Regions from separate parts of the Pontibacter akesuensis genome, predicted to be linked through region 2. Evidence: riboswitches for the same ligand, from Rfam matches in the RefSeq annotation. Region 2 holds a riboswitch; the other holds the start of a gene.
The links. Region 2 has a riboswitch for thiamine pyrophosphate ahead of thiS (sulfur carrier protein ThiS). Riboswitches for the same ligand answer to the same signal wherever they lie in the genome.
Positions count from the first base shown of each region.

Region 1 (14,617 bases), 170 kb from region 2:
TACGAACAGTTCTCGGGCATGTACCTGCTCATCCTGAACAGGGTGTTTCTGAAACCCAAAGTATAGGCTAGTCCTTTTCAGGGCTATCTTGCACAAACAGAATGTTGCGCAGCAGGCCATTGTAGCCTGTCCGCTTCACGGCTGATTTCCTGAACAGCTGCGAGAAAACTTCGTGCGTCAGCTCCTGCCAATCGCTGGTTTTGAGGTGCTTCAGATCGGGGTGCGGCGCAAAAGCCGGTTCCTGATGCGGTTTGCTGAAACGGTTCCACGGGCACACATCCTGGCAGATATCACAGCCAAACACCCAATTTCCGAATTTCCCGTTCATTTCCTGCGGCAGTTGGTCTTTCAGCTCAATGGTGAAGTAGGAGATGCACTTGCTGCCGTCCACCACATAGGGTTCGGTAATAGCACCTGTCGGGCACGCATCGAGGCAGCGCGTGCAGGAGCCGCAGTAATCTTTTATCGGCCCGTCGTATTCCAGTTCCAGGTTAATGATCAGCTCAGCTATAAAGTAGAAGCTGCCTACCTGCGGCGTGATCAGGTTTGAATTTTTGCCTACCCAGCCCAAGCCGCTTTTCTTTGCCCAGGCCTTATCCAGCACCGGCGCGGAATCCACAAAGCAGCGGCCTCCAACCTCCCCTATCTCTTCGTTGATGTACGCCAGCAGTGTCTTCAGCTTGTCTTTAATCACGAAGTGGTAATCGGTGCCATAGGCATACTTGGATATTTTGTAAGTATCCTCCTCCTGCTGCTGGTTTTCCTTTTCCGGGTAATAATTGAGCAACAGCGACACCACAGATTTGGCCCCATCCACCAGCAGGCGCGGGTCCAGGCGCTTATCGAAGTGGTTTTCCATGTAGTGCATCTGGCCGTGCATGTTCTGGTTGAGCCAGCGCTCCAGCCGTGGCGCCTCCTCCTCCAGAAAATCCGCTTTGGAGATGCCGCAGTACATAAAGCCCAGTTCCTGCGCCTTCTGCTTGATCAGGTATGTATACTTCTCTTTGCTCAATTTATACTTGTAACCGCTGTTTATACTTCAGGAGAAACAAAATTAAGTTAAAATAAATCCAACCCGATGGTTTTAGGGAGATAATGAGGATGTAGTGGGATCAGCAGCAGTAACCAACTTCCTTTCTTGAACTAGGAGAAGTTGGAGCGGTTTGTTACATTATGTTGTAACAGACGCTCGCAGCGAGGTCCTAACAAAAGAAAAGAGCAGGCCACGAAGCCTGCTCTTTAGAAAAAATCACAAACAGTTATCTTTAGGCACCGGGCTGGCTGAAGAGCCCACCGGAGGCAATCTCCTGCGGCGGTATCTTGCCCAGGTGGCGGTATGCCATCTCGGTAGCCTCGCGGCCACGCGAGGTGCGCTTAATGTAACCTTCCTGAATCAGGAAGGGCTCGTATACTTCCTCAATCGTTTCGGCCTCCTCGCCACAAGCCGTCGCGATGGTAGAGAGCCCCACAGGGCCGCCTTTAAATTTATCGATGATGGTGGTAAGGATACGGTTGTCCATGTCGTCCAAGCCGTTCTGGTCTACGTCGAGCGCGTTCAGGGCAAACTTGGCAATCTCCACGGTAATCGTGCCGTCTCCTTTTACCTGGGCGAAGTCGCGGGTGCGGCGCAGCAGGTTGTTGGCAATACGGGGCGTACCACGGCTGCGGCGGGCAATTTCAAACGCGGCATCCGCATGTATAGGCGCACCCAGCAAGGCCGACGAGCGCTTTACGATCGAAGTCAACAGTTCGGCATCATAGTACTCCAGGCGCGAGTTAATGCTGAAGCGGGCACGCAGTGGGGCCGTAAGCAAACCTGAGCGTGTGGTTGCGCCGATGAGCGTAAACGGGTTCAGGCTGATTTGCACCGAGCGGGCGTTCGGACCGGAGTCGAGCATAATGTCGATCTTGTAATCCTCCATGGCCGAGTACAGGTACTCTTCCACCACCGGGTTGAGGCGGTGAATCTCGTCGATGAACAGCACATCGTTCGTCTCCAGGTTGGTGAGCAGGCCCGCCAAATCACTTGGCTTGTCCAGCACCGGGCCAGAGGTCATCTTGATGCCAGCATCCAGCTCAGAGGCGATGATGTGCGAAAGCGTCGTTTTACCCAATCCCGGAGGGCCGTGCAGCAGCACGTGATCCAGCGCCTCACCGCGGCGCTTGGCCGCCAGCACAAATATCTTCAGGTTCTCCACCACCTTGTCCTGCCCCGCAAAATCGTGGAAACTGAGGGGGCGGAGTGCCTTGTCTATGTCGCGTTCAACCGGCGTTAAGTGCTCTTTGTCGCCAGTCAGGTAATCTTCTCTCATACGTATACTTCTTCTTCCTAAAAGCGCTTTTGCTGCTCTTAAAGATAACAGTTTTTGCCGCTGATTGGCTCCATTTATAGAAACGAAGTTACGCTTTTTTGCTAATTATTTTATAGTTCGCAAGCATAAATCTAATCAAATTAGCAATTGATATCAATAAGGATTTGCAGGATTAGAGGATAAACAGAATTAGTTCTGTAAGGTATAAAGTATGGACAGGCTGTTGCTACGTAGCCCTACACGTGATGATGAGTTTGTAACCCGACTGGCTTGAAAAGCCATACTTGCATAGCCGCGGCTATACTTGTTACATTACCTGGCGCAAGCGTCCGCTTATGCCGTAGACTGCTGCAGCCATACTTGTATAGCTACAATTCTGTAACCTGAATCAAGCTGTCTTTTATAGCTGCCGCTGATCCTCCAGCTCCCAAATACCTATTGTTCCACCTTTGGCGTTGGAGCGCTCACGGCTGGGGTAGGGGCCCTATATGAGCGAGGCCACGTCCTCGGGCATCGCGCCGGGCCCTTTTCTTTGCTCGCTGGCGCATCGCAATCCCGCTCCCGCGGGACCGAAAAACTCCAAAGGCGCTCTTTTTCGAGGGCCCCTACCCCCACCCAAGGACTGGAATCGGTTCAGCTAGCCACTGCTTTTGCAATGCAATAAAGGCTAAGTCCCCCTTTGAAGGGGGTAGGGGGATGTTTTACTCCTCCAGACAATTCCCTTTGTAGGGACAGGTCGCGACTTGTCCGCTGAACAGCAGTTGCTACAGCGCTTATACTTGAGTAAAAGTAGCACCACCACTCCCTCCCCTGTTTTTAGGAGGGGGTTGGAGTGAGGTAAATTCCCCTCCTCGGAGGGGCAGGGGTGGGTTAATACAACAGCAACTATACTTCGGCGAAACCAACAGCAGCGTTCCCTCGCCTCTGGGGGAGAGGGCTGGGTGAGAGGCTCACTACAGCTACTCCTCGAAAAAGTTTATTCGGCAAACCCACGCTTGCGCCAGAAGCAGGAATGCTAAATAAGTATAAAAGGCAGCCACTCCCGCAGCTGCCTCTTTTATACTTTTATCCTCACTCCGCCACCCGAAAAACGAGCAACAGATAACGATCAACGATTATTTAAACGCCTGGATCCCGGTAATGTCAGCGCCTGTGATAAGCAGATGAATGTCGTGGGTGCCTTCGTAGGTGATCACCGATTCGAGGTTCATCATGTGGCGCATGATCGGGTACTCGCCGGTGATGCCCATGCCGCCGTGGATCTGGCGTGCCTCGCGTGCAATGTGCAGCGCCATGTCCACGTTGTTGCGCTTGGCCATGGAAATCTGCTGCGTAGTGGCTTTGCCGTCGTTCATCAGGGTGCCGAGGCGCCAGGCCAGCAACTGGGCCTTCGTTATCTCGGTCAGCATTTCGGCAAGTTTCTTCTGTGTGAGTTGGAAGGCGCCGATGGGTTTGTCGAACTGGATACGCTCCAGGCTATACTTCAGCGCAGACTCGTAACAGTCGATGGCAGCACCGATGGCTCCCCAGGAAATTCCGTAGCGGGCGGAGTCAAGGCAGCCGAGCGGCCCGCGCAGGCCCTCAACGTTTGGCAACAGGTTCTCCTTGGGCACTTTCACGTTGTCGAACACCAGTTCGCCGGTGGTGCTGGCACGCAGGCTCCACTTGCCGTGTATCTCGGGCGTGGTGAAGCCCTCCATGCCGCGCTCCACGATCACCCCTTTGATGCGGCCTTCTTCATTCTTCGCCCATACTACCGCTACCTGGCATTCCGGTGAATTCGAGATCCACATCTTGGCTCCATTCAGCAGGTAATGGTCGCCCATGTCCTTTATGTTGGTGGTCATGCCGCCGGGGTTGGAGCCATGATCGGGTTCGGTCAGGCCGAAACAGCCCAACCACTCGCCACTCGCCAGCTTCGGCAGGAACTTCTTGCGCTGCTCCTCCGAGCCATACTTGTAGATCGGGTACATTACCAATGAGCCCTGCACCGAAGCCGTGGAGCGCATGCCTGAGTCACCGCGCTCGATTTCCTGCATCACAATGCCGTAGCTGATGTAGTCGAGACCACCGCCGCCATACTCCGTCGGGATAGTCGGGCCAAAGGCGCCCACATCTCCAAACTTCTTCACAATTTCAGAAGGGAAATGCGCCTCCTGTGCCCATTGCTCGATGTTTGGTGAGATCTCACGCTTCACAAAATCGCGCATAGACTGGCGCACAAGTTTATGTTCCTCGGTTAGCAGGTCGTCGATGTTGTAGTAATCAGGGGCTCCTGCGGATTCGTATGCCATAGCTTTCGTTTAGTTTTTTTGGGAAAAGGGTATTACGCAAAGATAAAATATTCGGGCAGATGCCGTACACCCAGTAGAATAACTTTGCGTGCCTTTTGTTTCGGGAGGTGCATCCGCCCATACAACAAAAGACTCCATCAGATGACGGAGCCTTTTGTAAAATGTAAGTATAAAATGCCTTATACTTTATGTAGATGCGTTAACCTGCCCCTCCAGGGAGGGGATTTTTACTCGTGCTGATAATTCCCCTCCTTGGAGGGGCAGGGGTGGGTTACTTTTTTATAATTTGCTTGCCTCTAAAACTTAAGCCCTACCGATAGCAGGAAGTTGCGCAGGGCCTGTGGGTAGTAGAAGTTCTCGGTATACTGCTCACCGTAGATGTAGCTGTAGGTATAGCCGTTGGCCGCGTACTTCTCGTTGAACACATTATTTACCAATAGCCCCAGTTCCAGCTCCTTCAGTACGTTTTCAAACTTGATGTTGTAGCGAAGGCGCACATCCCCCACCTGGTAGGCAGGTATGGCGCGACTGTCGTTTTCGGTGTTGTCCAGGTACTGCTGGCTTACGGTTTTGTAAATAAGCGCCGCACGAAGCCCTTTCAGCACCTCCACCTCCAGCTGCGTGGCAGTAACCCAGTCAGGTGAGAAGGCGATGGTGGTTTCGCGGAAATCCGTTCGTACTTGGTCGCCGGTTTCGTAATCATCCAGGAACTCGCTGAAGCCTTGAATTTTATTCTCGCTGAAGGAGATGTTACTGCGCAGGCTGGCACTGGTACCTAAACGCAGCGCACCTGAAAACTCAACGCCCTGCCGGTAGCTCTTGTCAATGTTAGTACGGGTGTAGGCGCCCACATCGTTGATCTGCCCCGTCAGCACCAGTTGGTTCTGGTAATTCATGTAAAAGTAATTCGCCTCCACATCGGCCGTTATACCTTGCCCAAGAATCTCGCCCACTCCAAACATGCCGCGGTAGCCTGCCTCCACATTGCGGAGCGTCTCGTGCTTCGGCCGGCTCTCAGGCGTCGATTCGGTAAAATCGTCGCGCACGGGCTCGCGGTTACCCACCGCAAAAGAAGTATAAAACTGGTGCTCCGGCTGCAGGCTGTAAGTAATGCCCGCTTTTGGGTTCCAGAAGGTAAAGTCTGCCGTTTGGGTGATGTTGTCGCCGTCGTTGTCAAAACCCAGGAATTCATACTTCACGGTGCGCAGCTGCAGGTCCCCGAACAGGCTCAGTTTGTCTGTAAGGCCGTAGCTGGCTTTGGCGAAGATGTTGAAATCCGTCTTTTGCCCGTCGTTGTCGTAGTACCTGTCGCGGATGTTGGAGGTGGAGGCGTAGCGTGCCCAGATGATCTCACCAAAGTGGCTGCCGTCGTACCTGTTCCAGGCACCGCCCAGGGTGGCATTCAGGCGCTGGTTCGGGTTGTACTGCAGGGCATAGGTGGCGCCGTAAAAATCATTGTCGAGCCAGCGGCGGCGGATAAGGTCTGATGTGGAGATGACTTCACTGCCTATTTCCACATTTGGCAGGCCATAGTCCTCCAGGTCATCCTCGGCACGAAACTGCTCATAATAGCCGCGCCCGTAAGTATAATGCAACGCACCCGAAAAGCTTAATCCCGGCACAAAGTCATGCGACAGGTGCAGCTGGTAGTGGTCCTGCTGGTAGTTGTCTGTCTCGTTGTCGTAGGTGTAGTAGTTGTAGGTGCGGCCGGAGCGTAGCAGGTTCTCGCGGTCGCTGCCCTCAATGTAGTTGCGGTCGATGTAATCCTTCAGATCCTGCGCGTTGCCGTATACCAGCGCCTCAGGGGTGCCATACCAGGCCTGGTACGTTTGCTCCTGCCCCGAAAAGGTAATGAACTTCACCGTAGTTTTATCACCGTAGTAGCCTCCGGCGAAGTAGAGCGACTTCAGGTCGGAGGAGGCACGGTCGATGTAGCCGTCTGACTTAATCCGGGACAGGCGTCCGTCGAAAGCGAATTTCCCGTTAATCAGCCCAGTACCGAAGCGAACGTTGTTTTTCCAGGTGTCGAAGGAGCCATAGCTGTTGTCGGTTTCGGCGTAGGCCTCGCGGCGCACCCGCTCCGTCTGTATGTTTATACTTGCACCAAAGGCACCTGCCCCGTTTGTGGAGGTGCCCACACCGCGCTGCACCTGTATGTCCTGCACCGACGAGGCGAAATCAGGCATGTTCACAAAAAACACCCCGTGGCTCTCAGAGTCATTTACCGGAATACCGTTTACCGTCACGTTAATGCGTGTGATGTCGGAGCCCCGGATGCGGATGCCGGTATAGCCCACGCCTGCGCCCGCATCAGAGTTTACCACCACCGATGGCGTCTGCTCCAGCAGGTAAGGCAGGTCCTGCCCAAAGTTGCGCTCCTCAATTTCCTCACGGGTCACGTTGGTGAAGGTGGTGCCCGTTCTTTCGTCGGCACGGGTGGCCTGCACCACCACCTCGCTTGCCTGCAGCGCCTTCGGCCGCAGCGTAATGTTCAGATCAGTATCCTGCTGCAGGTTTACGTTTACGCGTTGCTCCTCAAAGCCCAGAAAGCTCACTTTTAACGTATAGGCGCCGGCTGGCAGGTTGTTGAAGGAGAAGGAGCCGTTAGTGCCCGAGGTGGTGCCTGTTTGCGTGCGCTCCAGCACAACAGTTGCGCCTGCAAGGCCCTCTTTGGAGGTGGCGTTGCGCACGTGTCCGCTCAGTTGGTACTGAGCCAGCAGTTGCAACGGCAGCAGCATCGCTACCACGGCAATAAGAAATTTGTTCATGATACTGTAAAAAGGAAAGTTCGAAAATGCAGGAATGCCAGGGGTATGCAACCTGCCACATTTCGTTCACCGTGTTTTCCCTTCGCCGGCATTACCCGGATCAGGTTCAATGGGTATGATCTCAGCCCGTTTTATTAAGGCACCCCTAAACTGCCGCAAAGATAGGAGGAACTATACTTAAATCAAAACTTAGATTATTTATACTACGTAATCACATCACCCTCACCAGCTAAATTGCCACTAAATTTTAATGCTGATGGATAACCACTTAGCCGAAAAGTACGTTGTAAAACATAACTAAGGCACATTATACTTAGCCGCTTGGCGCAAGGATTTCTGCCTTAAGGGAAGATAAGCAGAAGTAGAAATTTAAAGTAGAAGTAGAATGATGATCAGTATATTATACACAGTAGCCCTGTTAACCATATTGGCCTATTACGCCTTTGCCCCGCGCCAGAAATTTAACCGCCCACCATCCACCGACAACGACGATGACGGGGGTGAACCACTTGGAGACGACCTGCCTGACCTGGACCTGCCACCGGGCATCTCGCTGCCAATCAACGACTATGAGCCAAAGTATGACATCAGAAGAATAAAAGTACCCAAGTTCCCGGAGCCATCGCTACACTGAACTTCCACTTTTCCAAAACAAAGAATCCCCGGCCGCACACAGTTTGCATAGCCGGGGATTCTTCTTTTTATACTTGCTCCGCTGCTGCTTCAGCCTTTCGGCAACACAGGCCTTACGTTTTGGCTCCGGCCTGTTTACAGCACCGTAATGCTGTACGTGCGCTCAAACGATTGCCCCGGGGCCAGCTTGTTTATTCCCTCCTTCTCTTTCAGTTCTCCGCTTTCGCCCACACTGCCTGCAATGCCGCACCAGGGCTCGATGCACACATACTCGGTTGTGTTTGGCTTCGCCCAAATGCCCAGGAACGGGAAATCCTCAAATGCCAGTTCAATGCGGCGGTCATGGTGCGTACTGCCCAGTTGCACCCGCTCCGACTGCAGGTACTTCAGCACAATGGCGTCTTTGTCGAAGTACGCCGGGTCCAGGGGAATTCGGTTGCCACGCTTAGCCAGCAACTCCGTTTCTCCGCTTAACAGGCCCTGGTCGTTGAGCAGGTGGCGGCGCAGCGTTTCTTCTTTCTCAAACGCGATAAAGTAGTCCTCATACTTCTCGCCAGGGTAAAAAGGCACCCTGAAGCCGGGATGTCCGCCCACGGAGAAATACATAGCCAACTCGCTGGTGTTGGTAATGTGGTATGAAACAGACAGCGTGCTACCGTCCAGCGTGTACGCCACCAAAAACCTGAAATGGAATGGGTAGTGCTGCAGCGTCTCCTCATCCTCGGTGAGTTCGAACACCAGCTTGTCGTGCTGCTCGTCTACCAGCTTAAATTCCTTGCGGCGTGCAAAACCGTGCCGCTTCATGTCGTAGGTACTGTCCTTGAAGGTATATTGCTGGTTTGGCAACTCGCCCACAATGGGGAACAGGTTAGGCGCGTGGCTTGCCCACACGTCCGTGTCGGCCTGCCAGATCAGCTCAAGCTGCTCATCTTTCTTGATGAAATGGTGTAGTTCGGCGCCAACTGTATCGACGCCCGCTTTATAGTTATCGTTCTCGAGGAAGTATAGCATAATCAATTAAGTTTTTTGTTTTCATAGCGCAGTGCCTCCACCTGCCGGCAGGCCTGCAACAGTCGCTCCTCCCGCTGTCCCTGTATTTCTACAAAGGGTACCTGCAGCGCCTGCAGTTCGCGTTTATACCAATCGTAGAAGAACTGGCGCAGGTGCGGGTGCTCGCGTTGCGGGTCAGGCTCCCAGGGCAAATCAACGCCCATCAGCAGGTAAAGGTTATACTCCTGGGCCCGCAGTTTCTCTTCTACCCACGCGGGGCAGTGGCCAAAGGCATGCTCACTCCAGACTTTGAGCACCAGCATATCGGTATCGGCAAAGAGCAGGCCCGTTGCCTTTTGCTCCAGCTGCTGCTCCAGGGCCTGTTGCCCCTTGGCAATGGCTTCTATGTCGGCCAAGGTATAGGGCCTGCCCAGGTTGCCCACATAGCTGCGCGCATACTCCGGCACCCAAACAGTATCATACTTCTCCGCCAGTTGTGCCGCCAAGGTAGATTTACCTGTAGACTCCGGCCCGGTAATCGCTATTTTCAGCATGGGGTAAAGGTCGTAAATACAGTGATAGGATGCACGGAAACTTAACGGTCTATAAAGCACAAGGGGTGCCGGAGACTTTTCTCCGGCACCCCTTCCTACAATAAAGCACCCCCTAATGCTTATTGTTATTTAACGCTTACTGTTTTTTAAGAAGCTTTATAGTTTTGGACCCATTTCCATTAACAACGCGAACCAGATACATTCCTTCCGGTAAGTTGCTGCCGTCTACTTCAATCTTATTTACCTCACCCTGTTTGGCTGTACCAGACTTCAGTTCCCGCACTAAACTTCCTTTCAGGTCATAAAGGTTGACTACAAAATTTCCATTACGCTCAGATGTGAACTCTACTGTAGCATTGTCATAGAACGGAACAGGGTAAGCGGTAAGAGACTTACTCTCTTTCATCTCACTAGTAACTTGTATCGACTGAACAGAGGATTGGGTTTGGGTAATAGTCGCTACCTGTTGGGTACAGCTAGCAGTTGTGTAGTTGTTACAGTCAGTGGCAGAAGACACACATCCTGTTACATTATCTTTCACAGTAATGCTAAATCCGGCGCCAGCAGCTAAGCTGCCAAACACAGGGCTAGCCTGATAAGCCCCTCCGTTGTTACTATAAGAATAACGGTTAGGTTCCGCCTCTGTGTTTAACGGACAAGTAACTGTAACAGTGGCAGTGGCAGGCCCGCACAAGCTGGCATCTACTATAGCTACTGTAGGTGCAGATGGTGGGTTCGGAATGGCGTTTATAGTTTCCGTGGCAGCTGGCGATACGCAAAGGCTAGCATTCTGGGCTTTTATGGAATGCACACCTTGGGTAAGGCCTGTATAACCGCCTGCAGGATAGTCGGCATATGGTCCTCCATCCAGGCTAAACTTTAAACCAGTGGTGCTGGAAGTAATAACAATCTTGGCCGCAACTGTACAGGTAGGCTGCGTTACTGAAAGCACTGGCGCAAGCGGTGTAGGAGGCTGAGCATTCACTACCTTTGTTACGCCATCAGAAATACACACCCCACTCTTCGACCTGATAGTGTAGCTACCAGGAGTAAGCAGATCGAAAATCCCTGTAGTATTAGTGAAGTCTGCAGGATTAGTGCTGTTGATACTGAAACTTAGCCCTTCAGTTGAAGAAGTTACGCTGATTTTTCCGGTGGCTACCGTACAGGTTGGCTGATCCACATCTGCTGTTGGAGCAGCGGGGGTAGGAGGCTGGGAGTTTAACGTTCCGGTAGTTGGAGCAGAGATGCAGCCCCCGCTGTTTTTTACCCTAACACTATAAGCACTTCCTGCCGCCAGATTAGAGAAACTTGTGCCGGTTTGCCATGTGCCGCCGTTCAGGCTATATTCTAAGCCTGTTCCTACCGGGGCCGTTACTGTCACACTTCCTGTAGGAACGGTACAGGTTGGCTGCGTTGGAGAAAGTGTTGGTGCCACAGGGGCGGCATTAATTACAACAGTTGCAGGCGTAGTCTTTTCACAACCATTTGTAGTGTAAGTGTATGTTACGGTGTAGGTGCCGGGTATACTGATAGCCAAGTTTATTTCTCCTGTAGTAGCGTTTAAAACTAAACCTGTAGTGCTACTATATGTACCATTTGCTACGCCTGTTTGAGTGACTGTGGCAGTTCCTACCGGGCAGTATGGGCCTCCATAGGCAATTGTAGCGGAACCAAAGTTTATCGTCACAGGTATAGGTTCCACCATGTCTTTAAGTGCCGCTGTTTGCGAGTCGGAGGCTTTGGTCTTTATAAATATGGTTCTGATGCTAAGCGCAGTACATGGATCGGCAATTTCTCTCAAAACTCCTGTTACATTGACGGCTGCTTCTACAAAGGCATATTGAGAGTAACTGGTACTTCCAAAGCCGCGGAAAGGCACGTCTACCGAGCCAGTTCTATTTGTTTCGGCGAAAACCAAGGCACTCAAGTCTCTTGTCGGCAGCACATAGTCGTACACACCGGGTGATACCTCCTGCCAGCGGTAAATCCTGACAATAGGCTTTGACCCTCCGTTGCTGTACTCCATAGAAACTACAAGGTCACCCACCGTTCTGCCGCCTTCAGTTCCTAAAGATGTAAAGCCGTTGCCGGTTCCATTTCTCGTTACAGACTTCTGTAATAGCTCAAAATCGATATAGCTGGTACCGCTTGTAGATAACCGGTCACCGCCTATAACTATCCAATCATTATTGGAGGCATCCCTTGTAACCAAGTACATGGCGTTGTTGATATCGTTTTTATTAGGGGCCTTGCTTACTGACCAGGCCCAAGTACTCGGATCAGCATTAAACTTACTGCCCTCCGTGAAGATTATATCAGCCCTTTCATTGTACGGATCTCTTACAAGTTGAGCATTTACCCCTCCATTAACAGTACCATCATTATTAAATATAAATCCTCCTGAGCCGCCTGGGCCGCTTACCCAGTCACCGATACCACCTTGAGGAGTATTAGCCCTCAAGTCCCCATCGATATGAAATCCACCAGTTGGTGGATTAACAGGAGCAATCTGCGCAAATGCTATGTTACTTATAGCCACAAGCACAGCTATCAATACCATGGCATATCGCCTTAAACCTGTTAACTGCTTTTGTGGAGCGCCCCCGGCCTTACACGTTGAATAACTGATAAAATTTTCCATAAGAACTAATTTTAGATTGTTGATTGACTTGGTTTAGCATGGGAAAAGAATGTGCATAGCTTTCTTGTGCTGCATGAAAAAAGTTCATCAGCTAGATAATTGACTCATTGACAGTGGATGATTGCCTGAATGCAGCTAAAGGAGATGCTCTCTGCCTGGCCTGTTCAGAATGTAGCGCATGAAAAGGCGCAATTCTTTACGAAGGAACGTAGATGGTATGCTCCATAGACGGTGAGATACGTTTCAGAATATATCGGAAGAATCATAATCATCCGCTTTCACGGCTTTGGGAACCGGAACATTTTGCGGAAAATAATTACCTAGGGTATGAAGGCAACTAATTAGGTGGGGGTGCAGGATTTCTTTACCCAGCCTATGTTGGTTTCGGAAACTGTTACTTTTTTTGTTTTCTATAACTTGTTCAAATATATAAATATTCACAAGTAAAATGTAATATATATACTAAATTATTGTATAAAACACATTCCAAGGTGCAGAGGTGGGAAAATTAAAGGTGAATGATTCTTACTTTTGTTAAAAACTTAAAATCATGTTGTAACATACCATTATCCTATTTACAAAACATTCCTATCATACAAAGCTGAGTAAAAAAACTTATATCTCCATTATACAACCAAGATGAAAGGTTAACCGTCACTGCTGTTATCTGATTAAAGAATTTAATCCTACTCACATTAGTGTTAAAACAAGGAGAGGCAGCTTTACAGCTGCCTCTCCTTGTTTTAACACTAATGTGAGTAGGATGTTACTAACTTTCAGAAAAACTGTACCCGTAGAAGTTATACACCTCCACCGGCTTAGGCTTCTTGTTTCCGTATTGCCTCAGCAGAACTTGCTTAGGGCTTTCGTCCGGCGACTCATACCCCCACTTCATCCGGTTCTCAAATTTCAGCTCTTCTGGTAACTCAAGTTTACGTTGTTTCATGTGCTGCTACGTTAGTGGTTATACAAACTACGCCCGGTGGGGTCGCAGCAATAGGTCAGGTTGGTAGGTAAATGTACGTTGTTTGCAACTGGCTGGATTTAAACTTTCAAGCGAGAAAGTATAAATCTAAGGCAAGAATCATGCTTTCAACTCTTAATTTACCCTAAACTTTAGTTCTAACAGCGTTGGCAGTTCTGTTTTGGCGGCTATTCGCCCTCCGCTTCCACTCTACCAGTCCGGCGAAGGCCATAAGCAGCAGCACGAAGTAAAAAACGGAGGTAAACACAAGTCCTTTCACAAAGTAAAGCGGAATAGAAGCGATATTGGTCAGAACCCACCAATACCAGCTCTCTACCTTCTTCCGGGCCATCAGCCACATACCTGTATAGGCGGTGGCGCTGGCAAAAGCGTCGGCCCACGGAATAACGCCTTCGTAAAATGCACCCTTCAGGTACACCAGGCAAAAGTAGATGATGCCGTACAGCACAGCGAAGAACGCAAGTTGCTGCACCCACTGCTTCCGGCTTGAGAAGCTGATGTGCAGCACATGCTCTTCCTGGTTGTTTTTCCTGGACCACAGCACCCATCCATACACACTCAGAATAGTGTAATACACATTTACACTGGCTTCCCCGATCAGGTGGTACTTAAAGCTCAGGTACACATAAATGGTGGTGCTGATGAGGCCGATGGGATACACCAGGATATTCTCTTTTCGGGAGTACCACACACTCACTATGCCCGCCACCACGGCTATGTACTCCAACAGCGAGGTTTGCTGCATACCTGCCAGAAACTGCGCCCACAGTTGTGCTATACTTATATTATCCAGTAACAGCGGGTAGCTTTGTACTAGCGCGGCCGCGAGTATACGTAGTTCTGAATCCATGGTGGCAATTTACAGCACCAAAGCTGTGGAAGTAAACAAAAGCAGGTTAATTTTGGGCGTTGCTGAAACAAAGCGCACAACAGGCCGCTATTTTATACTTGTACCAACCACTCATAAGCAGGAACCATGGACGAGATTACAGTGCAGGAGTTAAAGGAGCGGCTTTCGCGAAGCAGCAACATACAGTTGGTGGATGTGCGCGAGCCTGAGGAGTTCGAGATCTGCAACCTGGGCGGCGAACTTATCCCGCTGGGCGAGCTGCCCAAGCAAGTCAACCGTATCCGCCGCGACATTCCCGTAGTTATGGTTTGCCATCATGGCTTCCGAAGTGCGCAGGCTATGAATTACCTGACACAGCGGCTCGGCTTCGACAATCTTCTGAACCTGAAAGGTGGTATTCATGCCTGGGCTACGCAGGTGGATACAAGTATGGCGACGTATTAAGGATGATTTAATTCATGGAAGACTTGCGGATGGTTTATACTTGATAGCTCAGCTTTCTGTAACTTGAATTAAGCTACGCTACCTAGCTTCCGCTCATCCTCCAGCTCCCATACACTAACTGTTTCATCTCATACTTTGGAGCG
Region 1 covers NZ_CP014766.1:2,590,759-2,605,375, reverse strand. The annotation lists gene A0W33_RS11180 (hypothetical protein) at 1-66, shown strand, start outside; gene queG (tRNA epoxyqueuosine(34) reductase QueG) at 68-1,012, opposite strand; gene ruvB (Holliday junction branch migration DNA helicase RuvB) at 1,266-2,312, opposite strand; gene A0W33_RS11165 (acyl-CoA dehydrogenase family protein) at 3,428-4,606, opposite strand; gene A0W33_RS11160 (TonB-dependent receptor) at 4,903-7,374, opposite strand; TPP riboswitch at 7,435-7,531, opposite strand; gene A0W33_RS11155 (hypothetical protein) at 7,760-8,008, shown strand; gene A0W33_RS11150 (aldose 1-epimerase family protein) at 8,143-9,018, opposite strand; gene A0W33_RS11145 (AAA family ATPase) at 9,021-9,551, opposite strand; gene A0W33_RS20760 (T9SS type A sorting domain-containing protein) at 9,688-12,195, opposite strand; gene A0W33_RS20915 (hypothetical protein) at 12,965-13,141, opposite strand; gene pnuC (nicotinamide riboside transporter PnuC) at 13,305-14,030, opposite strand; gene A0W33_RS11130 (rhodanese-like domain-containing protein) at 14,157-14,474, shown strand.
Region 1: another riboswitch for thiamine pyrophosphate. It lies ahead of A0W33_RS11160 (TonB-dependent receptor); the one in region 2 lies ahead of thiS (sulfur carrier protein ThiS).

Region 2 (14,617 bases):
ATTGTCCCAATCTTTCCAGATGGCATCATAGCCTTGGTTTCGGATCATCTGTACGATCTCGGTCGGGCGGCGTTCGTCGCTGATCTCGAACTGCTCCAGCGCCTGTTGCCCGGAGGCATAGCCGCCTGGGTCGGTTTTGGAGCCGGCGCTGATGGAGGTAATTCCCAGCCGCACTACATTGTTTCGGAAGTGCTGGCTCTCGCGGGTAGATAGCGACAACTCTACTTCTTCGTTAAAGATACGATAGGCACAGATTAGTTGTACCAGCTCCCGGTCGCTCATGTCTACTTTAGGGGCCAGCCCGCCGGAGAAGGGGCGCAGGCGCGGGAAAGAAATGCTATACTTGGTTTGCCAGTAGGTACGCTCCAGGTACTGCAGGTGCAGCGCCGTAAAAAAGCTATCGGTGCGCCAATCTTCCAACCCGATCAGCACGCCGAGGCCGATCTTATGGACACCTGCTTTGCCCAATCTGTCGGGTGTTTCGAGGCGATAGGCGAAGTTTGATTTTTTGCCTTTGGGGTGATGCTTTTTGTAATCCTCCTGGTGATATGTTTCCTGGTACACCAGCACGGTATTCAGGCCCAGCGGAATCAGCTGCTCGTACTCCTGCCGGTCCAGCGGCTGCACCTCCATAGAGATATGCGAGAAGTATGGCCTGATTAGTTGCAGCACCTCTTTAAAATAGTCCACACCAACCGTTTTGTTTGCCTCGCCGGTTACCAGCAGCACATGGTCGTAGCCATAGCTTTTGATCACCTCTACCTCTTTCAGAATCTGCTCTGGCGTGAGGGTGGTACGAGGGGTGGGGTTATCCAGGCTAAAGCCGCAGTAGGTACAAATGTTCTGGCACTCGTTGGAGAGGTACAGAGGCAGGTACAGCTGGATGGTTTTGCCGAACCGCTTCTGCGTCAGCCGCTGACTTAGGGCTGCCATCTGCTCCAGGTAAGGTGCCGCAGCCGGAGAGATCAGCGCCTTAAAATCCTCCAGGCTCCTGACCGGGTGCATCAGCGCCCGCTCTACATCTGACGCTGTTTTAGCGTAGATGCTTTCCTTTATTTCATCCCAGTTGAGCTGATTGAATATTTTTATAAAAGACATGAATTTGCTTTGTGATAAAGGTAAGATGCTGCCATCTGGTTAAAGAAGTGGCTTCAAACTTTTACAGCTTGCCAACAAGATCCTTCCAGGATGACAGATAATAAGGCATCACGGCAGCGTTGCTTTACAGCTCATCCAGAAAAGCTGTTAGCGGGCTGCTGGCATGTGCGGTTATCCCGACAGGAGCCAGCTTTGCTTCGTAGGCCATGCGCCCAGCCTCCACCGCCATTTTGAAGGCTTTTGCCATCTGCACCGGCTGCTGCGATACGGCAATGGCTGTATTCACCAATACTGCATCAGCCCCCAATTCCATCGCTTCTGCTGCATGCGAGGGTGCACCTATACCAGCATCTACCACCACGGGCACTGTACTTTGCTGTATGATGATCTCCAGGAAAGCACGGGTTTGCAGGCCATTGTTGCTACCAATAGGCGAGCCCAAAGGCATCACGGCAGCCACGCCTACCTCTTCGAGCCGTTTACACAGCACCGGGTCTGCATGTATGTAAGGCAGCACCACAAAACCCAGCTTTACCAGCTCTTCTGCCGCTTTCAGTGTCTCGATCGGGTCAGGGAGAAGGTACTTGGGGTCGGGGTGAATTTCGAGTTTAAGCCAGTTTGTTTCCAGCGCCTCCCGCGCCAGTTGCGCTGCAAACACAGCCTCTTTGGCGTTGCGCACGCCAGAAGTATTGGGCAGCAGGTTAAACTGCGGGTGCGCGAGGTGCGACAGGATATCATCCTGCTCGTTCTGTACGTCCACACGCTTCAGGGCTATTGTTACCAACCCGGACCCAGAGGCAAGCAATGCTTCCTCCATTTGCTGACCGGAGCTGAACTTGCCCGTGCCGGTGAAAAGGCGGGAGTGAAATATTTTATCGGCTATTGTTAAAGGTGTCATAGGTTGTGCTGGGGTAACGGTTGTAGGTTTTGCTTGATCTCTGAAATGGCAGCAGCTCTGTTTGCCGCGAGTGTAATAGCCGAAGAGACTGCAATGCCGTGTATACCTGTCGGTAGGAGCAGCGGCACATCTGCTGCCGTAATGCCACCAATGGCTACAATGGGTATGGTAATGCCAGCTGCGCTGCATTGTTCAAGTATGGCCGTGTAGCCTTGCAGGCCTAGTATGGGGCTCAGGTTGTCTTTGGTAGTTGTAAAACGGTAGGGGCCGAGACCAACGTAATCTACTCCTTGCTCTAGCAGCCGCTTTACATCCTCAAAAGTATTCGCCGTGCCTCCGATAATCTTTGTTGGACCCAGTAGCTTTCGAGCTTCTGCCGGAGCCATTTCCAGCTTGCCGAGGTGTACCCCATCTGCACCTACTTCTGCTGCCAGGGCAGGATTATCGTTAAGTATAAATGTGCTGCCGTAGTGCCTGCAAATGCTTTTCGTCTGTAGCGCCAGTGCTTTCCATACTTCGTAAGGCTTATTTTTTACGCGCAGCTGTACCCAGTCTGCTCCGGCACGGCAGGCAGCTTCGGCAGCCTGTGCGTGTGTCTGCTTGTCTGTCTCCTGTGTGATGTAGTGTAGTGTCGAGATCATGTTTAATAATGATGATAGCCTAACAAGGTATGGTTGCTGTTGAGAAAGCGGGTAGTATAATCTTTGGCTTTGCGGCAGGCTTTGTGCAGCGGATAATTTTGTGCCAGTAACGCCGTGATAGCCGCTGAAAGCACACAGCCTGAGCCGTGCTTGCCCACGTGTACCTGCTGCTTCGGCCGGAAAGATTTTGCCTCACCTTTATAGTATAAGTAATCATACCCCGGTTTCTCCTGGTTATGCCCGCCCTTTAGCAGTACATGGCAGTGTTGGCTTAGCTGGGCAGCGGCTTCTGGTACAGGTGTATCCGGTAGAAGCTGTTGCATCTCCAGCCAATTAGGAGTAATCAGGTATAGCTGCTTACAAAGCTCCTTTAGCTGCGCCGCCTGTACCTGCTCATGAAAAGTGAATCCTGCGCTGGCCTTCAGAATAGGGTCCCAGATCAGCCTGGTATCAGGCGAGAGTTTTTGCATCACATCCATTAGCTGCTGTAATACGTCCAAACTTGGCACCAGCCCGATTTTAGCATAGGGCACTTTATACTTGCGTAAAAAAATCTCAAGCTGCCGCTCCATCTGCTCCATACTTAGCCAATCTAAGCCCTCAAATTCTGATTCGTGCTGGTAGGTGATGGCAGTGCACACACTTAGCCCCTGCACTTTCAGCGCCTCGAAGGTTTTAATGTCTGCCGTTAAGCCCGCACCACCACTAGGGTCAAGCCCGGCGATGGTGAGGGTATAGGGCCTTTGTTTTGGCATGTAGTTTATACTTTTCATGTTGCTGCTTTTTTTGCTGACCTCGTTCCGAAAGCTTAGGCACGGGCTACAAGCTTGCGCCAGCAAGAGCGCCATTAGTTGCGTGGATAGAGGCTAAGAATAAATCTCCGCTCCCTTTGCTTTGGCATACTCCCGTAACTCCTGCGTAATTTTCATAGAGCAGAAGTGGGGGCCGCACATCGAGCAGAAGTGCGCTACTTTGGCACCTTCGGCAGGTAAAGTTTCGTCATGATATTCACGGGCGGTGTCAGGGTCGAGGGCAAGGTTAAACTGGTCTTGCCAGCGAAATTCGAAGCGGGCTTTGCTCAGGGCATTGTCGCGGTACTGCGCGCCCGGGTGGCCTTTGGCTAAGTCGGCGGCATGGGCAGCTAGTTTATAAGTGATCACCCCGTCCTTTACATCCTTTTTGTTCGGCAAGCCAAGGTGCTCTTTTGGTGTCACGTAGCAAAGCATAGCGGTGCCGTACCAACCAATCATAGCTGCGCCAATAGCTGAAGTGATGTGGTCGTAGCCAGGGGCTATGTCGGTAGTGAGCGGCCCTAACGTATAAAACGGCGCCTCACCGCATACTTCCAGTTGCTTGTCCATATTCTCTTTAATAAGGTGCATCGGTATGTGCCCAGGGCCCTCGATAATCACCTGCACATCATGCTTCCAGGCAATCTTTGTCAGTTCACCAAGTGTCTCCAGTTCAGAAAATTGAGCAGCATCGTTGGCATCAGCAATAGAGCCAGGGCGCAGGCCGTCACCCAATGAGAAAGCCACATCGTAAGCCTTCATTATCTCGCAGATCTCTTCGAAGTGCGTGTACAGGAAGTTTTCTTTATGATGGGCCAGGCACCACTTCGCCATAATAGAGCCACCTCTCGAAACTATTCCTGTTACACGGTTAGCCGTGAGCGGCACGTAGCGCAGCAGCACACCGGCATGTATGGTAAAGTAATCCACGCCCTGCTCTGCCTGCTCAATCAAAGTATCTCGGAAAATCTCCCACGTCAGGTCTTCGGCTTTACCGTTCACTTTTTCCAGCGCCTGGTAAATCGGAACGGTGCCAATCGGAACGGGAGCGTTGCGTATAATCCACTCGCGGGTTTCGTGGATGTTTTTGCCTGTAGAGAGGTCCATGATGGTATCGGCGCCCCAACGGCAGGCCCAAACAGCTTTCTCGACTTCTTCCTCTATACTTGAGGTAACAGCAGAATTACCGATGTTGGCGTTGATCTTCACCAGGAAGTTACGGCCAATGATCATGGGTTCGCTCTCGGGGTGGTTGATGTTGGAAGGAATAACGGCACGACCGGCAGCTACCTCCTGGCGCACAAACTCTGGCGTGATGTAGCCTTTCGGTGTGTTGGCTCCGAAGCTGTTACCGGCATGCTGGTGCCCCATTTCTGCATTCTCTGCCAGGCGCTGGTTCTCCCGGATGGCGATGTACTCCATCTCTGGTGTGATGATGCCTTTGCGGGCATAATGCAGCTGCGTTACATTCTGGCCTGCTTTGGCACGGTACGGTTTGCTCAGGTGCTGAAAGCGCAATGTCTCTAAGCTGGCATCATTCAGTCGCTCCTGCCCATACTCCGAAGTTATACTTGGCAGCTGCTCCACATCACCACGGCTCACAATCCACTCTTCGCGAAGCCTTGCCAGGCCCTGACGCACATCAATCTCTACTTCTGGGTCGGTAAAGGGGCCGCTAGTGTCATACACCGTGACAGGCGGGTTCTGCTCGCGCTCTTCTACACCCAGAAACTTGGTTAAGGTATCTTCTAAGGAGATTTCGCGCATGGCTACTTTTATATTATGTAGCTGGCCCGGTACGTACACTTTGCGTGAGCCCGGAAATGGCGTGCGCGTAATGGCACTGGCGGTAGGGGTTTTGTCTTGTCTCATGTTTTCTTCTTGTTGATTTTCTGTTGAAAGGGGAAAAGGAGCATCAGCCGCCCTGGGTAGCGCGAATGAGCGTGAGTCGGTCGTTGGGCTGCAGCAGGTAGGAGGCCCAGTTGCTTCGGGGTAAGACCTGGTCGTTAACGGCCACGGCTATGCCACGCTGTTGCTCGAGTTGCAAAAGCTGAAGCAAAGCAGATACGGAGGAAGGCTCAGAGAGCTCCTTAGCTTGGTTGTTTAAGAAAATTGTCATTGTTTGCTCGGGATAGGATGCAGCTAGCACTGGCGCTTACTGGCCGAGCAGAATTAAGAAGAAGCAGGAGGACAGGTGTGTATCTCGTCATAACTTTTCCCTTCGTCAGTGCTAACTGTATCAGGTTCAGAGGGTATTTCTCAGTCCTGCCTTTCTGTTTGGCGACAGGACACCCCTAAAGTGTTGTGCTAAAGGTATAAATTTTACTTTGTACTTTCCAAATCCATACTTGCTGGCTACACAAGTTTTAGTGATAGTAACCTAATGCGTGGTTTATACCATAGTAAATTTGGTGGCTTTAAAACCTAGTAGGCACTTTCCAATTGCTGAAGCTATATATTTATACTATTTTTAACCCCTGAGCTACTCCTATACATCAAAGAAATAAAACGATGAAATACAATCCTATCGGGCAGGAGCTGTTTGTGCACAACCGCCGGAACTTCTGCCGGCTGCTAAAGCCAGCCTCCATCGCCATATTCCACGCCAACGATGTAATGCCCACCAGTGCCGACGGCACGATGCCGTTTCGCCAGAGCAGCGATCTGTTTTACCTGACCGGCGTGGACCAGGAGGAAACCATCCTGCTGCTTTTCCCGGATTACAAAGACCAGCGGACGCAGGAAATCCTGTTTGTGCGCGAAACGAACGACCACATCCTGACCTGGGAGGGCTACAAGCTTACCAAGGAGCAGGCGCGGGAGGTGTCGGGCATCCAGCAGATCTACTGGACCCACCAGTTCGATCAGGTCCTGAACTCGCTGATCTTCGAGGCCGAGCACGTTTACCTGAACAGCAACGAGCACCTGCGTGCCGTGGTGGAGGTAGAAACCCGCGATGCCCGCTTTATCAAGAAACTGCAGGCGCACTACCCTTTGCACAAGTATGAGCGCAGTGCGCCCCTCATGCACCAGTTGCGTGCCATTAAATCTGAGCAGGAGGTAGCGCTGATACAGGAGGCCTGTAACATCACGGACAAGGCGTTTCGCCGGCTGCTCGGCTTCATCAAACCCGGCGTGATGGAGTATGAGATAGAGGCGGAACTGTACCACGAGTTTCTGCGCAACCGGTCCAAAGGCCCCGCTTACCCGCCCATTATTGCCTCGGGCCAGAATGCCTGCATCCTGCACTACGTGGACAACAGCCGCGAATGCAAGGACGGTGATCTGGTGCTGATGGACTTTGGTGCCGAATATGCCAACTACGCCGCCGACATGACCCGCACCATTCCCGTGAGCGGCACCTTTACCAAGCGGCAGCGCGAAGTATACGAGTCGGTGCTGGTGGTGATGAAAACGGCCATCCAAATGCTGGTGCCGGGCAACACCCTCGACCAGTACCACAAGTTTGTCGGCACGCTGATGGAGAACGAGCTTATTAAACTCGGCCTGCTGAAGGAGGAAGACGTGCGCAACCAGGACCCGGACAAGCCGCTGTACAAAAAATACTTTATGCACGGCACTTCCCACCACCTAGGCCTCGATGTGCATGACGTGGGAAATAAATTCCGCCCCTTTGAGGAGGGTATGGTGTTTACCTGCGAGCCGGGCATCTATATATGGGAAGAGAACATCGGTATCCGCCTGGAGAACGACATCCTGATCACGAAGAGCGGGCCAAAGGACCTGATGCAACACATCCCGCTAGAGGCCGACGACATTGAGCGGCTCATGAAGAAGAGAACCTGAGCAGGTACTGAACCGGAAGTATGCTAAGGATTACCACACTGTTGCTGGCAGCCCTTTTTCTTGTGCTCACACTCATTTTAGACCCTTTGCATCAAATTTTTTTTCAGAAAACAACCTTGTGCTGTCGTATCAGTTTGAAGTATAGGTTTAGCCACACTTGAATAAAAAGAGTGCAAAATTACGGTGTGGCTTCCAAGGTGTTATGTTTTATTAAACTCTGATCAGCCTATGGATAAAACTTTCCTCTCTCTCATAAAGCGTGCGGCTATACAGGCTTCTAAACGGCATCGGGTTCATTTTTTAGAAAAGAAAGTAAACTTGATTAATTATATGCACGTATTGTCATATCAAAATATACATTGTAGAACTATGCAAACACAATTATCGAAAATTTGTAAAATGGCTTTTGCACTGGTGTTCTTGCTTTCAGCAAGTTCTAACCTGTTTGCACAAAGCGGCGATCAAAGAACGAACATACAGATATACGGAAGTGCCTTACAGTATAAAGGAGACATCACAGGCGACAAAGACTTCGGTGACCTGGAATGGGGTGGTGGTCTCTCGCTTAACCGTTATATCAGCCCTTCGTTTGATGCAGGTCTGCACCTGACGTATGGTAGTACAGAGGCCAAAGGCACAGGTACTATGATGGGAAGCATGTTTGATGCCCAGATGGGTACTGCCATGTTAGGCTTACGCCTTAAACTGTATGGCAACATCCTGAAGGAGGACGCCTTTATCGGCCCGTACCTGCAGATTGCCGGTGGTGGTGCCTGGGCTAAGACAGACGCGATGCGCGCTGATGGCTCGATGCAGGAAGACGACAAGTTCTTCACGACTGCTGCCAGAGGTGGTGCCGGTATTCGTTTCCGCTTTTCTGATGCGGTGAGTGCCTTTGTTGAAACCAACTACATGGTTATTGGCCAGGACAAGATTGACGGCATGGACATGGGCGACAACGATCGTTTCCTGATGCACAACGTAGGCCTTGGCTTTAACCTGGGTAAGGCTACAGACACGGACATGGACGGTGTGCCGGACAGAAGAGACGAGTGCCCTGACACCCCAACTGGTGTGCAGGTAGACAAAAAAGGTTGCCCACTTGACGGTGACGCCGACGGTGTTCCGGATTACCAGGATGAGTGCCCTACTGAAGCAGGTGTTGCCAACCTGAATGGTTGCCCGGACCGCGACGGTGACGGTGTAGCTGACAAGAATGACCAGTGCCCTGATGAGGCCGGAACAGCTGCCACAAACGGTTGCCCTGACGCTGACGGTGACGGTGTTGCCGACAAAGACGACAAGTGCCCAGATACCCCAGCCGGTGTGCAGGTAGGTGCTGATGGTTGCGGTGTTGACACAGATGGTGACGGTGTTGCCGATTACGAAGATGCTTGCCCGAACACTGCAGGCCCTGGAATGGCGAACGGTTGCCCTGAACTGGATGCCGAAACGCTAAGATTACTGGAAGAGAAGGTTCGCTTCGAGTTTGACCAGGCCCGTGTACAGGATTCTTACAAGCAATTGCTGGATAGCATCGTAGTAGTTCTTGGTAAGTACCCGGATCACGTGCTGCTGATCAAAGGACACGCTGATTACATCGGTTCTGAAGAGTACAACCAGGCGCTTTCTGAAAGCCGTGCACAAGCTGTGAAGGATTACCTGATTCAGCAGGGTGTGCAGAACCCAGACCGTTTGGTAACAAAAGGTTACGGTGAGAGCCAGCCACTTGTACAGGTGAACGAGCGTCTGCCACGCCGCAGAACTGAAAGCCAGAGAGCCAGAAACAGAAGGGTAGGATTCGAAATGAACACCCCGGACATGCAGCTGAACCTGGAGTAATTAAAAGAAATTACCTAACACAAAAAGCCCCGCTGGCATAAGTCAGCGGGGCTTTTTGTGTTTATAAGAATTTATGATGCTGCTTTTGCCGCAATGCTGTTCCACAAAGTATAATTCGTGTAGCAGCGCCTAAAGGAAGTATGCGTTTAAGTGCGGCAAAGGCAAAGTTTAATTCAAGGTAGTGCCTTTTGGCTGTGAAGCTTAACTTATCTGGCACAGCCGGAATGCCTTTAAATGAATTGTGGTGGCAGGGATTTTACAAGTATAAAAAGTATAAGAACTTACCCGTTTTGCGCCAGCAAGTATAAAACAGCCATGCGGATGGCCACACCGTTTTCCACCTGGTTCAGGATAATGGAGTGGTTCGAATCAGCGGCATCAGAACTGAGCTCCACACCGCGGTTGATGGGGCCGGGGTGCATCAGCACAATCTCTTTGTTCAGGCTGTCCAGCAGCTTTTTGTCAATGCCGTAGTAGAGCGTGTACTCACGCAGCGAAGGAAAGAACTTCATTTGCTGGCGCTCCAGCTGGATGCGCAGCACATTGGCCACATCACACCACTCCAAAGCCCTGCGCACGTTTGTCTCCACTTTTACGCCCAACTGGGTGATGTGCTTTGGCAGCAGGGTGCTTGGCCCACACACCATCACCTCGGCGCCTTGTTTCTGGAGGGCAAAAATATTGGAAAGCGCCACCCGGGAGTGCAGAATATCACCGATGATCACCACCTTTTTGCCAGCTACCTCCCCTAACCTCTCCCGGATAGAAAACGAATCCAGCAGGGCCTGTGTCGGGTGTTCGTGCGTGCCGTCGCCGGCGTTTACGATGTTTGCCTTGATGTGCTTGCTCAGGAAGTGCGGGGCACCGGGGCTGGAGTGGCGCATCACAATCATGTCCACTTTCATTGCCAAGATGTTGTTTACCGTGTCCAGCAGCGTTTCGCCTTTTTTCACCGAAGAGGAGGAGGAGCTAAAGTTAATCACATCGGCCGACAGGCGCTTTTCAGCCAGCTCAAAGGAGAGGCGCGTGCGCGTGGAGTTCTCAAAGAAAACATTGGCAATGGTGATGTCGCGCAGCGAAGGCACTTTTTTGATGGGCCTGTTCAGAACATCTTTAAAATTATCAGCCGTCTCAAAGATGAGCTGGATGTCTTGTGGGGTGATGTCTTTGATGCCTAACAGGTGCCGGACGCTGAGCTCTTGCATGGGGGGAGAATATTTATTCGTCGGATTTGGTGATAAGCCATATGGCATCTTCTGCTGCCTGCTCGCCTTGCCACTCCACCAAAACCCGCTGGCTAAGCAGGGAATTTACCTGCCGCCCCACATAGGTTGGCTGAATGGGCAGGTGGCGCGTGTACAGGCGGTCGATAAGCACGAGCAACTCCACATTGGCCGGACGGCCGTAGGCGATCATGGCATCCAGCGCCGCCCGCACCGAGCGGCCCGTGTACAGCACGTCATCCACCAGGATTACCTTTTTGCCCTCTACCAGGAAATCAATCTTAGTGGCATTGGCGGCAATCGGTGTATCGCGGCGGCGGAAATCATCGCGGTGGAAAGTGGTATCGAGTAGGCCGGTAGGCACTTGTTTGCCTAGAATGGCGGCTAAGGTGCTCTGAATACGCTGGGCTACGTACTTGCCACGCGGCTGGAGGCCCAGAATAACAGAATCAGAAAAATCACCGTGGCTCTCGATGAGCTGGTGGCACAGGCGCATCACCATGATCTCGAGCAGTTGCTGGTTTACGATGAGTCTTTTCTGCATAGCGGAAGAATCTGTTGCAAATATAGAAAGTCAGGTGAAGATGCGAAAGTTTTTGGGAAATTAGCGTGAAAGGAGGAGATGGTTTAAAGTATGGCTGCGGTGCTTGTGCTGGTCTATGCTTGCATAGGTGCGGCTATACTTATTTCAGCGGCATTACCTGGCGCGGGCGCCCGCTAATGCACATGACTGCTTCTGCAATGCAACAAAGGCTAAGTCCCCCTTTGAAGGGGGTAGGGGGATGTTTTACTCCTGCGGATAATTCCCCTCCTCGGAGGGGCAGGAGCTGCGAGGGCTCCAACTAGAGCCCTCGCAGCTCCTGCGAGCGTCTGACGAAGTATAGCTTTCAAACTACCTCCTCAAAAGCTGATCTTATTGATATAAAATACTCTTCTAGGTGGCCCGTTCTCCTGGCGGATGCGCTGGAAGCCAAAAGCGGCCATGCTGTTGCCGTACCAGCGGATAATTCCGGGCTGGTCTACACCCAGAGACTTTTCTTTCTCCCGGTAGAGCTTAATCTCCAGCTTGGTTTCCTCATCCTCATACTTGTTTTCGTTCATGATGTGGTACAAGATTTCGTTGTCCTTTGGGTAAGCCATAACTACGCGGCCATCGGGGAAGTGCTGCAACTCCACCGAATGGCGCAGATCATACGTGGTGACGCCGGAGAGCCTAAAGGTGTTGTCCCAAAGCAAAGTGCCATTTCTATCAAAGCTTAAAACAACGGCATGGCTGCGTTTGATCTCCTCCGGCTCCCTGTACCGGGCAAGGATAGGAGCTATGCCCGGGTGGCCGATGTTACTGCCTTTGTACACCGAGTAGTACGCCTCTGCGCCCAGCAAATAGCCAGTGGGCGTCACAATCAGGTCGTGGAGGAGCAGGCGGTAGTTGTAGCCCGGTTTGCGGCCGGCACGCAGTCGCTCTGCCTCGCGCCGGCGGGTACGCGCTTCGCGGCGCGGCTTCATGTACTTTAAAAAATTCTTAAGCTGCAGCATGTTGTAAAATTCTCCCTCTACCGCGTCGGCAGAGAGGGGCATGGTGAAAAAGCCCTGGCTGTAGCGCAGGTCGCGGGAGCCATACGTGCCGATCAAGAGCTTCTGAGTAGTGTCGCCGGGTGTTATCTCGGCATTTAGCAGGCTCTTGTCCTCTTTCTGGAGTACAAAAAAGTTACGCAGCAGTTTCCCCTGTGCGTCAAAGCTTTTCACCTGTAAACGCGAAATGCGCCCGTTCGATTCGGTTAGCACCGCATCCACACGCCCCTGTTCCGGATCTGCCAGCAAATCAGAGAATTTAGACTCATCGCCGTAAATAGAGGGCAGCCGTTTTACCTCGGCAGAGGCAGGGTTGAGGTGAAACAGCACGGGCTTCTGGTCTTTGCTGTTCTGGCCAATGATAAAGTAGTTGCCTTTTAGTACGTTAAATTCGTAAATGGCATCGATATGCTCCAGCTCGAACCGCTTGTGCCGTACGCTTCCTGTTTTGTGATGCAGGCGCACAAAAGTATATTCCTGGTAATCATCACCATCAAATGCCAGGTAGGTGTAAGGCGCTTCGGTGTAGTAGCGGATAAAGTCGCTGTCAGGCGATATTTGGGCAGTGTCGCTCCATACTTCCTCCAACTTGTGGTTATACTTGGTGAACCGGAAGGTGGCAATCGTTTCCCAGGCATTACTAACCTTGTGGTACACCAGCAAGCTGCTGTCGGGTAGGGCAATAACCTCCACCTCGGTTTCTTCGGGTATCAGGGGCAGTTCCAGGCGTATAGGCTGCGTGGGTTCCTGTGCCAGCAGCGGCAGGAGCACAAAGGCCAGGATCAGGGTGAGCAGGTAACGGGCGTGTCGCATAAGGTTCGTGTGTTAGTGCTATCCTGTGGCGGAAGAGGGCAAGGTGCTGGCTTCCGTTTTGCCGGGCAAGGTATTTCCTGTCTTCAGTGTTTGCCCACAAAATAAAACTTAACCATGCCCGGATATAAAAATAGCGGCTAAAGCATTTTACTGCAATTAGCCGCCATTCGTTGTTTTTTGCTGCGTGTAATTTCAGGCGCTAATTGCCCAAAGCCAGCAATACATCAAACTCCTCGGCTTTCAGCGGCATTACGGAAAGGCGCGACTGGCGGAGCAGCGCAATATCCTGCAACCGCTCGTCTTTCTTGATCTGCTCCAATGTTACAGGCTCCTTAAAGTCACGGAAGGGCACCAGGTCTACCACCACCCACTTGCCCTGTTCCTCAGAGGTTGGGTCGGGGTAAGCGGCTTTATCCACCTTGGCAATGCCCACAATGGCCTTTTCGGATACGCTGTGGTAGAACAGCACCAGGTCGCCGGGCTGCATTTGCTGCATGTTGTTGCGGGCCTGGTAGTTGCGTACGCCGTCCCACATGGTGCGGCCGTCTTTCACTAAGTCTGCCCAGGAGTATTTATCAGGTTCTGATTTTGCTAACCAGTGTTGCATTTGTAAAGTGTGTAAGGGTGTAAAGGAACGGGGCGGCAACGGTTGGATTATGGCCGCTCCAGGTTTTTTGGTTTAAAGTACAGTTTTAGGTTGACGATGGCGGCTCCTACAAGCAAGCCGTAGATTAGCCACAGCAGGGTAGGGGGCACCGCATCGGTAAAGTGCAAAGCCACTGCAAAAACAAACAGCCAGGCTGTTACCAATTTCCTTTTTTGAAGTGTAAGTGTCTCGAATGTTTTCATGCGCATTTAGTAAAGTCTTTTGGTGTTTGTTTTGTTTTGACTGCGTGCCTGCCGGTATAGCAGCACCTCGTTTGCGAGCACGGCAAAAAGTATCCCCAGCACAATGCCTGTCCAAAAAGGATCGGCGCGAAGTATAACAAGTATGGCTACCAGCACCTGCAGGCCCACCCGCAGGAGGGTTCTGCTGTTCAACGAAAGGTTTTGGAGTGTTTTCATGGCAGTGTAGGGCTAAGGTTTCGCTGATTTCTTGTGCTTTACAAATATCCAGACCTCCAGAGCAAACTGCACCAGGAGCACACCTAACAGCATGCCCCCAAAAAGGCTGATAAACCTGTCGGCCATTACGAGGGCCATAAACGCCATAAGCAGCAACATGGCAGCTATGGTTCGGGTTGTTTTGGAAAGGCTTCTGTAATACAGCATAGGCGTTTCAGCTTATAGATTGACGCTTGAACAGAGCACCACTTATATCGGCAGACCAAAGCTCCGGAAATCAGCCTGCCACAGCCAGTACCGCTCCGGAAAGGGAGTAGCCATCGGAAAGAGGTTCATTCTTCAACTATAACGTAAAGCCGGGTAAGCTTTTATTCTAATATTCTATGCGCTGCACTTTCAGCAAACTGTCGCTGCTCTGCACTATTCTGATTTTGTACTCCAGTGGAGGGTTGCTGCCCTCCTCCATGCGTACCTGCACGAGGTTTTTTTCCAACTGCTCCCAGGTGCCTTCCTCCTCCTGCAGCCCGTCGGTTGGGGCAATCTCGTAGCGCTTAATCACGCCGCCGGGCTCCAGCGTAAAGCCTGTGCGGCCCCGCGAAGGCGGAAAATCATATGTGTTCGGGCGGTAGGCCCAGATGCCATCACTATCTTCCTCAAAAGAATGCAGCCATGTCTTGCCCACTAACTGAGTGGCCAGCTTGTCGTTTTTCTTGCAGGTAACCGCCATAAACGTCAGGCACAGCAGGCATAGCAACGAAGCGTATTTCATAGTTTGGGTAAATGTTTATATGCTAAGATAGGTGATTTTGCCTGGATATAGAAGTATAAGAATGTAACTATTTGCACCAGGGGTGATGGCTGGGTGGC
Region 2 covers NZ_CP014766.1:2,764,323-2,778,939, forward strand. The annotation lists gene thiH (2-iminoacetate synthase ThiH) at 1-1,098, opposite strand, end outside; gene A0W33_RS11795 (thiazole synthase) at 1,223-1,996, opposite strand; gene A0W33_RS11800 (thiamine phosphate synthase) at 1,993-2,637, opposite strand; gene A0W33_RS11805 (hydroxymethylpyrimidine/phosphomethylpyrimidine kinase) at 2,640-3,410, opposite strand; gene thiC (phosphomethylpyrimidine synthase ThiC) at 3,504-5,300, opposite strand; gene thiS (sulfur carrier protein ThiS) at 5,344-5,547, opposite strand; TPP riboswitch at 5,628-5,734, opposite strand; gene A0W33_RS11820 (aminopeptidase P N-terminal domain-containing protein) at 5,940-7,235, shown strand; gene A0W33_RS11825 (OmpA family protein) at 7,605-9,077, shown strand; gene A0W33_RS11830 (aspartate carbamoyltransferase catalytic subunit) at 9,359-10,282, opposite strand; gene pyrR (bifunctional pyr operon transcriptional regulator/uracil phosphoribosyltransferase PyrR) at 10,296-10,844, opposite strand; gene A0W33_RS11840 (hypothetical protein) at 11,201-12,685, opposite strand; gene A0W33_RS11845 (EVE domain-containing protein) at 12,885-13,292, opposite strand; gene A0W33_RS11850 (hypothetical protein) at 13,340-13,534, opposite strand; gene A0W33_RS11855 (hypothetical protein) at 13,541-13,750, opposite strand; gene A0W33_RS11860 (hypothetical protein) at 13,763-13,957, opposite strand; gene A0W33_RS11865 (hypothetical protein) at 14,124-14,519, opposite strand.